Regions from separate parts of the Faecalibacterium hominis (ex Afrizal et al. 2022) genome, predicted to be linked through region 1. Evidence: predicted binding sites of a transcription regulator. Region 1 holds the regulator's gene; each other region holds the start of a gene.
What was found. Region 1 encodes HrcA, which represses chaperone genes, less so after heat shock. Its sites were predicted from a motif close to TGTTAGCACTCNNNNNNNNNGAGTGCTAACA; they were not measured.

Region 1 (4,022 bases):
GGATATCGACCTCTTCACGCTTCTTCTTATCATCGGCAGCAAACTGCTCAGCTTCCTTCACAGCCTTGTCGATATCTTCCTTGGACATATTGGTGGAAGCGGTGATGGTGATGTTCTGCTCCTTGCCGGTGCCCAGATCCTTCGCGCTGACCTTCACGATGCCGTTTGCATCGATATCGAAGGTAACTTCGATCTGAGGCACACCACGGGGAGCCGGAGCAATGCCATCCAGGTGGAACACACCCAGGCTCTTGTTGTCGCGGGCAAACTCACGCTCACCCTGCAGAACGTTGATCTCAACAGAGGGCTGATTATCAGCGGCAGTGGAGAACACCTGGCTCTTGTGGGTGGGGATGGTGGTGTTGCGGTCGATGATCTTGGTGCACACGCCGCCCAGGGTCTCAATGCCCAGGCTCAGCGGGGTGACATCCAGCAGCAGCAGGCCCTTGACATCGCCCTGCAGAACGCCGCCCTGAATGGCAGCGCCCACAGCCACGCACTCATCGGGGTTGATGCCCTTGAAGGGCTCGCAGTTCAGTTCCTTCTTGACTGCATCGTAGACAGCGGGGATACGGGTGGAACCACCGACCATCAGGACCTTCTTCAGGTCAGAGGGACGCAGGCCTGCATCCTGCAGAGCCTTGCGGACAGGGGTCATGGTGCGGTCGACCAGATCAGCGGTCAGCTCATTGAACTTTGCGCGGGTCAGGGTCATATCCAGATGCTTGGGGCCGGTAGCGTCAGCAGTGATGAAGGGCAGGTTGATCTGGCTGCTCATTGCGCTGGACAGCTCGATCTTTGCCTTCTCAGCAGCTTCCTTCAAGCGCTGTGCGGCCATCTTATCCTTGCGCAGGTCGATGCCGTTCTCGTTCTGGAACGCATCTGCCATCCAGTCGATGATGCGCTGGTCGAAGTCATCGCCGCCCAGGTGGGTATCACCGTTGGTGGCCAGAACCTCGGTCACGCCGTCACCCATCTCGATGATGGAGACATCGAAGGTGCCGCCGCCCAAGTCGTAGACCATGATCTTCTGGTCCTCTTCCTTATCGATGCCGTATGCCAGAGATGCGGCAGTGGGCTCGTTGATGATACGCTTGACGTTCAGGCCGGCAATGGTGCCTGCGTCCTTGGTTGCCTGACGCTGGCTGTCGTTGAAGTATGCAGGAACGGTGATGACTGCATCGGTGACAGTCTCGCCCAGATAAGCCTCGGCATCAGCCTTCAGCTTCTGCAGGATCATAGCGCTGACCTGCTGGGGAGTGTACTCCTTGCCGTTCAGGGTCACCTTGTGGTCGGTGCCCATATAACGCTTGATGGAAGCCACCGTGTTCTCAGGGTTGGTGATGGCCTGGCGCTTTGCGACCTGACCCACCAGACGGTCGCCGGTCTTGGTGAAGCCGACAACGGACGGGGTGGTGCGTGCACCCTCAGAGTTAGCGATAACAACGGGCTCGCCGCCCTCCATAACAGCCACGCAGCTGTTGGTAGTACCAAGGTCGATACCAATGATCTTACTCATAATGAAAGCTCCTCTCAAATTCAGAACGTTTTTTGTTTATGTGATGCTCAAATGTTACCAAGCGGATGTTATATTTGAAAACCCTTGCGGGGTCTTGCAAAATCACTCTGCCACAACAACGGTGGCATGACGGACGATCTTATCGCCCAGCTTGTAGCCCTTCTGGTAAACCGTAATCACGGTGCCGCTCTCCTGCCCATCGGGGGCGGGGATCTGCTGCACGGCATTCATAAAGTTGGGGTCAAAGGGCTTGCCCAGCGCCTCGATCTCCTCCACATGGAGGGTGCTCAGCGCCTTGGCGGCTTTGTCCAGCGTCATGGTCACGCCCTTCTTGTAGTTCTCGTCGGTGGTGGGGGCGTTGGCCGCCATCTCCAGCGTATCCAGAATGGGGACGATCTGGTTCACGGCAAAGGACACGCCGTCGTTGAACTTCTGGTCAGCCTCACGGGTGGAGCGCTTGCGGTAGTTCTCATACTCGGCGGCCATCCGCAGCAGCTGATCCTTGGCCTGATTGGCATTCTTCTCAGCCGCGTCCAGCTTTGCCTTCACGGCCTCCAGCTCCCGGGCCTTCTTGTTGAAGAAGCCATCCTTTTTCTTGGGGTCTGCCGCTTCAGCATTCGTCTCGGGAGCCGCTGCCTGCTCAGGTGCAGTTTCCGGGGCGGCCTGCTCGGCGGTGTTGGGCTCCACGGCAGGTTCTTCTGCCTGCGGGGTCTTTTTTGTTTCTTCGCTCATTCCAGGTCCTCCTTATAGATCACAGTCCGCCGGGGTGCGGCTGCCTGCGGGGTATCTTTTCGTTTGCCGCTCATTCCTTCGCCAAGCTGATCGGCAAAGGTGTGGAGCAGCGGCATCAGCTTCTGGAAGGGCATCCGGGTGGGGCCGATGAGAGCCACGGAGCCCCAGAGGCCTCCGCCCACCAGATACCGGTCACTCACGATGCACAGGCCGGGGATCTGAGGTTCCAGATCCTCGCCCAGCAGGATGCTTTCGCTCTGCTCTGCCGGGGGTGCAATGAGGGCGGCGGCCTGCTCTTCGTCGTTCAGCAGGCTCAGAATGCTGCCCACCTTGCCGTCCAGCTGGGGCCAGTCCAGCAGGTACTGCTCACCACCCAGATACACATGGGGCTGGGTGGAATCCTGCAGGATGGCGGCAGCGGCGCTGATCACCGGCACCAGCTCCGGGCTGATCTGGCTGCACAGCTCTGCAAGGAGCCGGGGCGACAGATCAACAGGAGCCACAAAGGTCAGGTTCCGGTTGAGCAGGGCGGCAAGCGCCGCTGCATTTTCCCGGGAAAGACCGGTGCGGACCCGCGCCACACGGGTGCGGACATAACCGGCAGTGGTCACAGCCAGCACCGCTGCGGCGCTGCGGCCCACCTGCACCACCTCGTAGTGGGCGATGCAGAGATCCTCAGCACAGGGGGTGCTGACGGCGGCGGTGCAGCCGCTGATGGCGGCCAGCGCCTTGGCGGCACCCTGTGCCAGCTTTTCCGGCTCGTGGTCAAGGCTTGCGAACACCGCGTCCACACGGGCGCGGGTCACACGGTCCAGCGGCTGGTCATCGGTGAGAAGATGATCCAGATAATAACGGTAGCCCTTGGCACTGGGGACACGGCCTGCGCTGGTGTGGGGCTGCTCCAGCAGACCCAGCTTGGTCAGCGCGGCCATCTCGTTGCGCAGCGTGGCACTGGAAACTGCCATATCAAAGTAGTTTGCCAGCACACTGCTGCCCACGGGCTCGCCCTCGAGGCCATACAGCGCAACGATCGCCTGCAAGACACGCTGTTTGCGTGCATCCATCGTCATAGCGCCTGCCTCCTTCGTTCGCTTTTTGTTCTTTAGCACTCCTTCTTCCTGAGTGCTAAGACCATTATATCCAATTTTGCGGCGCTGTCAATAGCTTCTCAGAAAAGTTTTGAAAGATTCATAATTCTGTCATAAAGGCCGCACAAAAAAGAGCCGCCCTGCGGCGGCTCTCCTATATAATAGATCATTCCTCCATCTGCTTTGCCAGAAATGCCGCCGCCACGTTCACCGCCTTGAGCTGGGCGGCATCGGGCTGGGCAGTGCGGTCCTCCGTAAGCAGGCCCACACTGCCGGTGACATCCCCCGCCGCAATGATGGGCACAGCGCACAGCAGCGCCCGGGGCGAGCCCTCACAGGGCAGCAATGCCTTTTCGGGGCTGCCATCGCTCTGGTAGGGCTTGCGGCTGTCCATCAGCTTTTCCAGCGGCTGGCTCACGCTGCGGTCTGCCAGATCCCGCCTGCCTGCACCGGATGCCGCCAGAATGCGGTCCCGGTCTGAGACAAAGGCCGTCAGGGCAAAGCACTTGCTCAGCACATCCACATACTGGGCCGTCACCCCGCTCAGTTCCCCCATGGGCGAATACTTTTTGAAGATGACCTCGCCGTCCCCCGTTGTGAAGATCTCCAGCGGGTCTCCCCTGCGGATGCGCTGGGTGCGGCGGATCTCCTTGGGGATGACCACCCGCCCCAGCTCATCGATG
Region 2 (4,022 bases), 1.4 Mb from region 1:
CAGGGCAACAGCCGCGCCGCAGGCCGCCAGAAACACGGCCCAGTTCCGTGCCAGACGCAGGCAGCGCCGGATCCTCCACTCCCGCCGGGTCATCCGCCGCCGGGGCGCTTGCTTGTTTTGGTTCATCGATATCGGTTCCCTTCTCACATCATTTCGCAATGCACAGCCGCACAATTACATTATTTTATTATACACTTCTTTCGCCGGGGTGTAAACGGAAAGGGATGTTAAAAAATTGTGTCTTTCAAAAAAGGGAGTTCCGTTACGGACGAACGTCCGAACAGAACTCCCTTTGGGGTTTATAAAAATCCCGCGTTAAAGCGCTTTCCTCCATTCAGAATTTTCCCGTCAATGGAGAGGGTGACCGGCTACCGTGGCAGAGGACTCGTTCAGGACAGCTTGATCTTCAGATCTGCTCCAAGCTCTTTCAGTTCTTTCTCGTTTTTGATGTCTTCATCAGTTTTCTTTCCGGTGATAGCACTGTATGCTTCTTTAATACCATTTTTCACTGCCCACTTGATAACAAAATACAGCGCAATTAAAACAACGATTGCGGTTCCACCGCTGATTCCTAGTTCATTCCACATAATAATATCAATGCCTCCGATTTCATAAATTCCGAGTTGTCGTTCTCAGTATACCATGATTTCTCTCTGCGGAAAAGATACCAGGAAACAAAAACGGCCCCGGAGGGCTTGTTGCAGCTCTCCGGGGCCACTTTATGTGCGTGTGTGACTTGGCGCACACGACCGGCGTTTTACTCGATTGCAATCAAATTCGGGTTCTCAGGCAAAGCCTTCGTCTGCTGAGGAGCAGGCAGCTCGACGTACAGGACACCATCCTCGAACTTTGCATGGATGTCCTCCTTCTTCACATCGCCCACGTAGAAACTGCGTGCGCAGGTGCCGGAGAAGGATTCGCGCCGCAGATAGCGGCCCTTCTTATCCTTTTCGTCATTGCTGTGGCTGCGCACTGCCTGAATGGTCAGGTAGCCGTCGTTCAGATCCATCTGAACGTCTTCCTTCTTGCAGCCCGGCAGGTCAACAGCTACTTCGTAGCCGTTGTCCGTCTGTTTGACATCGGTCTTCATCATGTTTGCACCGCGCTTACCAAAGGTATCACGAGCCTCACGGTTCATCATACGTTCCAGTGCAGCGTCATTCCAGAACGGATCGAAGAAATCATCGAACAGGTTTTCATGGAAAACAGTCGGCATAAGCATAAATCATTCCTCCAATCCCGGCGTTCGGGTCGGGGCAAAAAATCTGAAGCGTCCATTCAGAAGGGCTTTCCGGGGAGCCTAGCGGCTCTCCTTTTGCCCTTCCTCCTGAGCACGCCACTGTTATAGCACCATACGTTAGCAGTGTCAATAGCAGAGTGCTAATATTCACAAAAAAATAATACTTCTGCAACAATTTCTTGGTTCTGGCTCTCTCCGTTTTCCCCTTTGGGGCGGGCTGCCACGCCTTTTTTCGCTGCCGCCCGGTTTGGCACTTTTCAACGGTCCCGTTCCGTGTTACAATAGGAAAAAACGAAACCGGGTGATTTTTTGGAATTTTATGGTACCATCGGCCCCGCCTGTGCCCAGCTGGAGACCTTGCAGCGCATGGTGGAAGCTGGCATGACGGGCATCCGCATGAACCTTTCCCACGGGCCCCTTTCGGCCCACAAAGACTGGCTGGATATCATCCACGCCGTGGGCATCCCCCAGCTGCTCATCGACCTGCAGGGGCCGGAGCTGCGCATTGGCACGCTGCCCCAGCCCCTTGTGCTGGAACCAGGCCAGAGCCTCCGGCTGGGGCAAGGGGGTGTCCCCTGCCCGACGGCGCTGGTGCATGCAGCCCGGCCGGGCCAGAACCTCCTGCTGGACGACGGCAGGCTCCTTGTGCAGGTGGCCGAAGCCGATGGCGCTGCCCTGCAGTGTACTGTGGTACGGGGCGGCACCCTGCAAAGCCGCAAAAGCCTTGCGGCACCGGGGCTGACGGTGGCCTCCCCCACGTTGACGGAGGAGGACCTGCAAAACCTGCAGCTGGCGGGAGCCTGCGGCGTTACCGGGGTGATGCTGCCCTTCGTTCGGGGGGCTGAGGACATCCGCACCCTGCGCCGGGCGCTGGAACAGGCCGGGGCCGGGCAGATCCGCATTTTTGCCAAGATCGAGAGCCTTGCGGGGGTACAGGCCCTGCCGGAGTTCCTCCCCCTTGTGGATGAAGTGGTCATTGCCCGCGGGGACCTTGGCAACGCCATGCCCCTGTGGGAGCTGCCCCGGTGCCAGAAACAGCTTTCGGCGGTCTGCCGGTCTGCCGGGGTGCCCTTTATGGTGGTGACCCAGATGCTGGACAGTATGTGCAGCCGGGCGGTCCCCACCCGCGCCGAGGTCAGCGACATCTACAACGCCGTAGCAGACGGCGCTTCCAGCGTGATGCTCACCGGGGAGACCGCCGCCGGGCAGTACCCGGTGGAGGCCATGGAGTATCTTGTGCGCACTGCCCGCACCGCCTTGGAATAACCCAAAGTCAAAGACACTCGGTCGATCTGTGTTGCCGCATTTAGTCTAGAATTTTTCCGTCAATGGAAATGGTGACCACCTGCCACGGAATGAACTTTCCGCTGGTCTGCAGTGCCTTTTTCGCTGCCATCTCCAAGCCGCCGCAGCAGGGCACCTCCATGCGGAGGATGGTCACGCTCTGGATGTCGTTGCTGCGCAGGATCTCGGTGAGCTTTTCGCTGTAATCCACAGCGTCCAGCTTCGGGCAGCCGATGAGGGTCACCTTGCCGCGCATAAATTCCTGATGGAAATTGGCGTAGGCATAGGCCGTGCAGTCCGCTGCAATCAGTAGCTTTGCGCCCTCAAAGTAGGGCGCATGGATGGGTGCCAGCTTGATCTGCACCGGCCAGTTGCGCAGGCGGGAAACTGGCTGCACGGGGGCAGCAGCTGCGCTTTCGGCAGCCTCCGGCTGTTCCAGCATCCGCATCCGGGAGCCGGGGCAGCCGCCCTCGTGGAGATGCTTCATCTTCTCCTGCAGCTCTTTTTTCTTTTTGTTCTCCTGCACCGCTGCCTCGTCGTAAGCGGGGGCTTCCCGCTCCTCAAAGGTGATAGCACCGGTGGGGCAGCCCGGCAGGCAATCGCCAAAGCCATCGCAGAAATTTTCCCGCACCAGCTTTGCCTTGCCGTTGATAATATCAATGGCTCCCTCGTGGCAGGCGGTTGCGCACAAGCCGCAGCCGTTGCATTTTTCTTCGTCAATATGGATGATCTTCCGAATCATATCTATACTCTCCTGTTGTGGGTGTTTTTTGCATTTGCATCCTTATTATAGTATACTAAAGGCAGCTTGTATGTTTGAATTCCAACAAGGAGGGCTTTTATGCAAAAATATCTGCCTGTTCTGCGGAACTGCCCCTTTTTTACCGGGCTTACCGATGATGAGATCCTGTCCATCCTGCACTGTGTCAGTGCAGCGAAAATCACCCGGCCCCGGGGCTCCTACATTTTCCGTGCCGGAGATTCCACGGAGGTCATGGGGCTGGTACTGTCCGGCTCCACCCTTGTGATTCAGGAGGATCTTTGGGGACACCGCAACATCCTGTCCAAGTGCAATACCGGAGATTTTTTCGGGGAGCCTTACGCCGCCACTCCCGGTGCCATCCTGAACATCAGCGTGGTGGCAGAGGAGGATTGCGAGATCCTGCTGCTGAACGTCAAGCGGCTGCTCACCTCCTGCCCCACCGCCTGCGACCATCACCAGAAACTCATCCGCAATCTGGTCAGCGTTCTGGCAAACAAAATACTGCTTTTTAACGATAAGATCACCCATGTCAGCAAGCGCACCACCCGGGAAAAACTGCTGTCCTACCTGTCTGCCGAATCCATCCGGCAGTCCTCCCTTTCCTTTGACATTCCCTTTGACCGTCAGCAGCTGGCGGATTTTCTCTGCGTGGAGCGTGCCGCCATGTCGGTGGAGCTTTCCAAGCTGCAAAAGGAAGGGCTGCTGGTCACCAAACGGAACCATTTTGAGCTGTTG
Region 3 (4,022 bases), 750 kb from region 1:
GATTCGAGGTCAGGATGATGACCGTGTTCTTGAAGTCCACGGTACGGCCCTGACTGTCGGTGATGCGGCCATCGTCCAGCACCTGCAGCAGGATGTTGAACACGTCGGGGTGGGCTTTTTCCACCTCATCGAACAGCACCACGCTGTAGGGTTTGCGGCGGACAGCCTCGGTCAGCTGGCCGCCCTCCTCATAACCAACGTATCCCGGAGGCGCGCCGATCAGGCGGCTGACGCTGAACTTCTCCATATACTCCGTCATATCGATACGCACCATGTTGCGCTCATCGTCAAACAGAGCCTGTGCCAGCGCCTTGGCCAGCTCGGTCTTGCCCACACCGGTGGGGCCGAGGAAGAGGAAGCTGCCGATGGGGCGGTTGGGGTTGGCGATGCCGGCGCGGCTGCGCAGGATGGCCTCGCTCACCTTGGTCACGGCCTCGTCCTGACCGATGACTCTCTTGTGGAGCACATCGTCCAGGTGCAGCAGCTTCTCGCGCTCGCCCTCCACCAGCTTCTCCACCGGGATGCCGGTCCAGCGGGCCACGATCCGGGCGATCTCCTCGTCGGTCACGCGGTCACGCAGGAGGCTGTCCTCCTTCTTCTCGTTGGCCAACTTTTCCTCCGCTTCCAGCTGTTTCTGCAGCTCGGGCAGCTTGCCGTATTTCAGCTCAGCAGCCTTATTCAGGTCATACTCACGCTGGGCTTTCTCAATAGCGGCATTGGTCTGCTCGATCTGCTCACGCAGGGTCTGCACCTTGCCAATGGCGTTCTTCTCGTTTTCCCACTTTGCCTTCATGCTGCGGAACTTATCCTGCAGCTCGGCCAGTTCCTTTTCCAGCTCATGCAGGCGGCTCTGGCTCAGGGCATCGGTCTCCTTTTTCAAGCTGACCTGCTCGATCTGCAGCTGGGTGATGCGGTGGGCCAGATCATCCATCTCGCTGGGCATACTGTCCATCTCAGTCTTGATCATGGCGCAGGCTTCATCCACCAGGTCGATGGCCTTATCCGGCAGGAAGCGGTCGGTGATATAGCGGTCAGAGAGGGTTGCGGCGGCGATCAGCGCATTATCGCTGATCTTCACGCCGTGGAACACCTCATAGCGCTCCTTCAGACCACGCAGGATGGAGATGGTGTCCTCCACTGTGGGCTCATCCACCTGCACCGGCTGGAACCGGCGCTCCAGAGCGGGGTCTTTTTCGATATACTGGCGGTATTCGTCCAGCGTGGTTGCGCCGATGCAGTGCAGCTCGCCCCGGGCCAGCATGGGCTTGAGCAGGTTGCCCGCGTCCATGGCACCGTCGGTCTTGCCCGCACCCACGATGGTGTGCAGCTCATCAATGAAGAGGATGATCTTGCCCTCGCTCTTCTTGACCTCATTCAGGACGCTCTTCAGGCGCTCCTCAAACTCGCCGCGGTACTTTGCACCGGCCACCAGAGCGCCCATGTCCAGGCTGAACACGGTGCGGTCCTTCAGGTTCTCGGGCACATCGCCGCGCACGATCCGCTGGGCCAGGCCCTCGGCGATGGCAGTCTTGCCAACGCCGGGCTCACCGATCAGGCAGGGGTTGTTCTTGGTCTTACGGGACAGGATGCGGATCACATTGCGGATCTCCTGATCACGGCCGATCACGGGGTCCAGCTTCTGCTTCCGGGCCAGATCGACCAGATCCTGACCGTACTTCTGCAGGGCGTTGTAGGTATCCTCGGGGTTGTCGTTGGTCACGCGCTGGTTGCCGCGCACGGCAGTCAGCTGCTGCAGGAACGCATCCTTCTTGATGTTGAAGGCGCGGAACAGCTCCGTGGTGTTCTGGGTCGGCTCATCCAGCAGGCCCAGGAACACATGCTCAACACTGACGTATTCGTCCTTCATGGCCTTGGCTTCCCGGGCGGCGGCGCTCAGGACTTTATCCGCTGCCTGCGAGATATAGACCTTGTCCGGGTCACGGCCGGAGCCAGACACCCGGGGTAGGGCCGACAGCTTTTCGGCCACAGCAGCGGCAAAGCTGCCCGGGTCCACGTTCAGCTTCTGCAGAAGCTGCGGGATCAGGCCCTGCTCCTGCGAAGCCAGGGCGTGCAGCAGATGTTCCGGCTCCAAAGCGTTGTGCTGGTACTCCACAGCCAGCTGCTGGGCAGCCTGCAGGGCTTCCAGTGTTTTCTGCGTATATTGATTGGTATTCATAGAATCGACCTCCATTCGTACCGGAAGTGTTATTTCAGCAGTCTTTCAGATTGATTGCCATTTCATTTTTAGCACTCTATCTGCTCGACTGCTAAAACTATACTCCAAACACCCCACTTTGTCAATAGGGTTTTCGATGGTACGGCAACAATTCACAAATTGTTTGCAAACAAGACAAAAATGCCGCCCCGGCAGACCCGAAGCGGCACAAGTTCTCTTGATATGGGGGCAGGGCACTCAGCTCACCACTGCGCTTTCCGTCAGCGCATCGGTGACGGCATCCATCAGGGCGACCATGGTGCAGTAGTTCTCACCGTAGGTGCCGGTGTAGGAGGAATAGGTATCGATCTGCTCCTGGGTGGGCACGATGTCCAGTGTCTCGGCCACTGCCTGATAGAGCAGGGCCTCCTTGGAGTAGGTGGTGATGCTGTCGCTCATCCCCTCCAGCAGGGCATCGGCGTTCTCATAGCCAGCGGCGGTCTGCACAAAGCTGTCCAGATCGTAGCCGTAGTAGTTGGCCATGGTGTAGTAGTAGTTCAGGCACTGGTTCACCTGATAATCTGTGACCTCCTTGGGCAGCTCCTTGAAGGTGGAGTTCGCCAGCAGGTCGTCCATGATGGCGTTCTGCAGGTTGGTGTTGTAGAGCATCTTCTGGTAGAGCGCTTTCAGCTCCTCCACGGTGTGAACATCATCGCTCTCGCCGTAGTTCTCGGCCACCCACGCATCGGTCAGCTCGGGCAGGACCTTCTCGCTGATGTAGTTCAGGGTAACGGAGAACACGGCTTTTTTGCCGCTCAGGACAACGGTGTTGCCCTCGAAATCGGTAGAATCGCTGTATCCCTCCGGGAAGGTCACGGTGACATCAAAGGTCTCGCCGGGGGTGTGGCCTACGATCTGATCCTCAAAGCCATCGACGAAAGTACCGCTGCCCAGGGTCAGGCTGTAGCCGCTGTAAGTGCCGCCGCTGAACGCAACGCCATCCACGGACCCGGCATAGTCGATGTTGACGGTATCACCGTCCGCTGCGGCACGGTCCGTCACCTGCTTCTCGGTGGCGTGGTCGCTGAGCAGGCTGTCGATTTCGCTCTGGACCTCTTCCTCGGTGGGCTCGATCTCAGAACGCTTGAAGGTAAGGCTTGCAAAGTTCTCGGGCAGGGTGACATAGTCAAGCGCCTTCACGCCCTCCCAGTAGCCATTCTCGTCCAGACCGCTGCTGTAGGAGAAGTTCTCGTAATCGTAATCTTCCGCGCTGCCGTAAACAGCGGCGGCTGTGCTGGAAGCGGCAGAAGAAGAATCAGCGGACTTGGAGCAGCCTGCTGCGCCCAGCACCAGCGCACCGGCGCAGAGCAGGCAGACCGCCTTTGTGATGATCTTTTTCAAAATAAAGTTCCTCCTGTTGGAACACCGGCATCCCGCCGGGTTCAGATTCGGGTCGCATAGTACAGACCTTATTATAAAGGGCAAAAGTGAAAAAGAAAAGAATTTTGCAGAAATTCCACAAATAGAGCGCCGGGTTTGTCCGACTTTTGCGGGGCACCGGCCGAAAAAGCGGCTTTTCCGGTGGAAATGCCCGCCCGGTTCTGTTAAAATAAAGGAGATACGAGAAACCCCGGCCGCTCCCTTCCGCGGGAAGCGCCCGATACAAACGGAGGAACACCCCATGGATTACAACAAAGCCGCCCTTGAAATGCACGAGACCCACCACGGTAAGGTGGGCATTACCAGCAAGGTGGAGGTCAAGACCCGTGATGACCTGTCTACCGCCTACACCCCCGGCGTTGCCGAGCCCTGCCGCAAGATCAAGGAAAACCCCGACGATGTTTATAAGTACACCTTCAAGGGCAAC
Region 4 (4,022 bases), 1.0 Mb from region 1:
TCCTCGGTCTCAAGGCCCAGATCGCCGCTGTTGACGTTCTTGAACTCCACGGTGCCGTCCTTGCCCTCGGCATCCTTGCGGGGGTAGCTGCGCATGATCTGCAGGCAGAACTCATCCACGTCCTCGGTCAGCAGCAGGACATCATAGCCCTTGTCCAGAACCAGCTCGGCGGCGGGGAGCTTTGCCAGACGATCGGTGGAATCACCGGCGGCAAAGTAGATGAACTTCTGCTCGGCAGGCATCTTGTCCACATACTCCTGCAGGGTGACCATCTTCTGCTCCTTGGCAGACCAGAACAGCAGCAGGTCGCGCAGCAGCTCAGCGTGCATCCCGTAATCAGAGTAAGCGCCGAACTTGATCTGGCGGCCGAACTCCTTCCAGAATGCCTCGTACTTTTCGCGGTCGTTGACCAGCATGGAGTGCAGCTCGTTCTTGATCTTCTTTTCCAGTGCGTTGTGGATCAGCTTGAGCTGGTTGTCCTTCTGCAGCATCTCACGGCTGATGTTCAGGCTCAGATCCTGGCTGTCCACAATGCCCTTGACGAAGCTGAAGTAATCGGGCAGCAGGTCGGCGCACTTTTCCATAATGAGCACGCCGGATGCGTACAGGGCCAGACCCTTCTCATACTCCTTGGTGTAGAAATCATAGGGGCGGTGGCTGGGCACGAACAGCAGGGCGTTATAGTTGGCTGTGCCCTCGGTGCGGCTCACGATGACACGGGCAGGGTCAGAGTAATCGTTGAACTTATCCTTGTAGAAGCTGGCGTATTCCTCATCGGTGACCTCGCTCTTCTGCTTCTTCCAGATGGGTACCATGCTGTTCAGGGTCTCAAGCTCGGTGTAGGTCTCCCACTCCGGCTTGTAGTCCTCGGGCTTGGGATCGGGTTCGGGTTTCTGGCGGCTCTTCTCCCGCTCCATCTGGATGGGATAGCGCACATAGTCGCTGTACTTTTTGACGATGGCCACAATGCCGTATTCATCGAGGAAGTTCTCGTAATTGTCGGTATCGGTGCTGTCTTTGATGTGCAGGATGATGTCAGTACCGGCGGTTTCCTTCTCAGCGGGGGTCAGCTCGTAGCCGTCAGCACCGCTGGACTCCCACTGCCAGGCCTCATCCGCACCGTATGCCTTGGAGATGACGGTGACCTTGTCGGCGACCATGAAGGCGGAGTAGAAGCCCACGCCGAACTGACCGATGATGTCGATGTTCTCGTCCTTGTTGTCCTTCTTAAAGTCCAGAGAACCGGAGTGGGCAATGGTGCCCAGGTTCTGCTCCAGCTCTTCTTTGGTCATGCCGATGCCGTTATCGGAGACAGTCAGCAGGCGATTGTCCTTGTCGCGGGTGAGCAGGATGCGGAAATCGCCCTTGTTCATGCCCACGGAAGGATCGGTCAGGCTCTTATAATAAAGTTTGTCGATGGCATCCGAAGCGTTGGAGATCAGCTCACGGAGGAAGATCTCCTTGTTGGTGTAGATGGAGTTGATCATCATGTCCATCAGTTTTTTGCTTTCAGCCTGAAATTCTTTCTTCGCCATAATACAAAACCTCTTTTGTACAGTATTCAGATCCGGCCCCTCGCAAAAGGAGCGGCAATGCAGAAGAAGCAGCCGATGCTGTATCTTCTTAGCACTCATATCTTTCGAGTGCTAATATACACCGATGCGGGTCAAAAATCAAGGGGTTTCATAAAAAGTTCAGAAATGAACTGGAACAAAATGCCTTTTGTGCGTTGCTACAAAAAATTCATAAAGAAATAGTTGACCTTTCACAATTTTTAGCGTATACTGGTCAGCGGAAACAAACGAGGAAAGAGGAATATGTTATGGCAATGAAGCCGGAGATCTCCGTGAAGAACCTGCTGATGCAGGCATTCCTGACGGGCTGGGAACGCTCGGACAAGAGCATTTCGCAGGATGAATACTTACAGAGCGCCATTCAGGTCATTGAGGTGCTGCAGGTGGAACCTGAAAATGTCTACGCCGAGGAGGGCCTGGGCCTGACCGATGGCGATGAGGTGGATCATCTGGACGACCTGCTGCGGGCAGACGGCCAGTGGCTGTATTACGGCGTGGAGGAGGAAAACTTCTTCCTCATCCAGTGGTACCCGGACAAGGCTTCTGCCGAGGCCAAGCTGGCCGAGCTGGAGGCGCTGGGCGACGGCAAGCAGTATCTGGTGGACCTGAGCCTGACCCGCGAAAATCCTTCGGCCGCTGAGAACTTCGGCAGCTCCAACCCGGTTCAGCTGCGGAGCTGAGCCCGGCGTTTCTGACAAAAAGAAAGGGAATTTTCCATGCAGCTTTCACAAACGGAACGGGAGCGCCTGTCCGCTATTCTGGAACAGTACGACCATCACCCCAAGGTGCAGGAAATGCGTGAGTTTATCCAGCACGGTGATGTGACCACCTACCAGCACTGCAAGAATGTGGTCGTGGTCAGCTGCTGGATCAACCACCGCTTCCATCTGGGAGCCGATGAGACCACGCTGGCCGTGGGGGCCTTCCTCCACGATTTCTATCTCTATGACTGGCACAAGCAGGGCTCTTTCCACGGCCTGCGGCATCTGTTTGAGATGCACGGCTTTTCCCACCCGGGGTCTGCCTGTGTGAACGCGCAGCGGGTGTTCGGCATTACCAAAAAGGAGCAGAACGTCATTGCAAGCCACATGTGGCCCCTGACCTTCCGCCATATCCCGACCTGCCGCGAGGCGGTCATCGTCTGTCTGGCGGATAAATACTGCGCCATTGTGGAGAGCATGTTCCGCCGCACAAGGGTGGGCGCTGACGAAGAAGAGTGGTAAAGAAGCCGCCGCACTGTTCACATGAAAGAAAGCAAAAGACCAGAGTTGTAACGCCGTTTGGCGAAACAACTCTGGTCTTTTTTGCTGGGGCTTGTGCAACAGTCTCTTTGGAAAAGTGATCTTATTCTGCTCTCAGAGCCTTGACAGGGTCAGAGCGGGAAGCGGTTTTGGCGGGGATGAAGCCGCCCAGAATGGTCAGCACAGTTGCCAGCGCAACCAGCACCACAGCGGCCTTCCAGGGCAGAACGGCCACTACGCTGGTGCCGACGGCGATCTTCTGGATGAGCATGTTGCCCGGAATGAGCAGCAGCCTGCTGAGGCCGATGCCCATGAGGCCCGAGCACAGGCCGATGATGAAGGTCTCGGCGTTGAACACCTCGGAGATGTTCCGCTTGGAAGCACCGATGGCACGCAGGATGCCGATCTCCTTGCGGCGCTCCAGCACGCTGATATAGGTGATGATGCCGATCATAATGGAGGAGACCACCAGCGAGATGGAGACAAAGGCCACCAGCATGTTGGAGATCATGTTGATGATCCTGGTCACGGAGGTCATCAGGGTGCCCACCACATCAGTGTACTGGATCACCTTGTCTTCCGCGCCCTGCTCACGCATGGCGGCATTGTAGCTGTCCAGCACGTTGAGGACCTCAGCCTTCTGCTCGAAGTCCAGCGGATAGATGTTGATCTGGCTGGGGTCGTCCTCGCTGGCATAGCCAAGGGACTGCAGGTTGCTTTCATAGGTGGCGCTGGTGGACATCATGTTCGACTTCATCAGCTCCGCCAGATCGTCCTCGGTCATGTTGAACCGGATGGCATTCCGGAACGCATCTGCGTCGATCTTCAGCGCGCTTTCCATCTGGCTGCCCAGAGAGGAGAAGCGCTCGGTCATCTGGCTCTGCAGGTTCGTGCTGATCTGGCCCATGGCTTGCTCCATGGCAGCGCCCAGCTGGGCCTGCAATTCGGCGGCGATCTGTTCCGAGAAGTTTGCCATCACGCTGCCCATGACCTGCTGCATGGCGGCAGTAAACTGCTCCTGCAGGGCAGCGGTATCGATGAGGCTGCCCATGGAATCCTTCATCAGCTGCTGGAACTGGTCACTGGCAAGATACTGGTCAAAACCGATCTTGTCCAGCCCCAGAATGCCGTTGCCGATGATGTAATCCTTGTAGCCGGTCATCACCTTCTGGGCCAGCTGCTGCATTTTGTCGGCGGGAATGGAAAT

Region 2: ACKXGA_RS00810 (Hsp20/alpha crystallin family protein) is a predicted target of HrcA. The motif match lies at 1,356-1,386, and genes of this name have one in related genera.
Region 3: clpB (ATP-dependent chaperone ClpB) is a predicted target of HrcA. The motif match lies at 2,243-2,273, and genes of this name have one in related genera.
Region 4: htpG (molecular chaperone HtpG) is a predicted target of HrcA. The motif match lies at 1,622-1,652, and genes of this name have one in related genera.

The regions. Positions count from the first base shown of each region.
Region 1 covers NZ_CP186860.1:1,817,568-1,821,589, forward strand. Annotated here, with positions in the region: gene dnaK (molecular chaperone DnaK) at 1-1,519, opposite strand, end outside; gene grpE (nucleotide exchange factor GrpE) at 1,622-2,251, opposite strand; gene hrcA (heat-inducible transcriptional repressor HrcA) at 2,248-3,321, opposite strand; gene ACKXGA_RS08890 (stage V sporulation T C-terminal domain-containing protein) at 3,506-4,022, opposite strand, start outside.
Region 2 covers NZ_CP186860.1:150,418-154,439, reverse strand. Annotated here, with positions in the region: gene ACKXGA_RS00820 (M15 family metallopeptidase) at 1-126, opposite strand, end outside; gene ACKXGA_RS00815 (DUF6019 family protein) at 390-587, opposite strand; gene ACKXGA_RS00810 (Hsp20/alpha crystallin family protein) at 758-1,222, opposite strand; gene ACKXGA_RS00805 (pyruvate kinase) at 1,550-2,506, shown strand; gene ACKXGA_RS00800 (ATP-binding protein) at 2,547-3,266, opposite strand; gene ACKXGA_RS00795 (Crp/Fnr family transcriptional regulator) at 3,366-4,022, shown strand, end outside.
Region 3 covers NZ_CP186860.1:2,568,641-2,572,662, reverse strand. Annotated here, with positions in the region: gene clpB (ATP-dependent chaperone ClpB) at 1-2,176, opposite strand, end outside; gene ACKXGA_RS12375 (trigger factor) at 2,414-3,556, opposite strand; gene ACKXGA_RS12370 (NAD(P)-dependent malic enzyme) at 3,837-4,022, shown strand, end outside.
Region 4 covers NZ_CP186860.1:815,311-819,332, reverse strand. Annotated here, with positions in the region: gene htpG (molecular chaperone HtpG) at 1-1,535, opposite strand, end outside; gene ACKXGA_RS03985 (hypothetical protein) at 1,823-2,254, shown strand; gene ACKXGA_RS03980 (HD domain-containing protein) at 2,291-2,797, shown strand; gene ACKXGA_RS03975 (ATP-binding cassette domain-containing protein) at 2,919-4,022, opposite strand, start outside.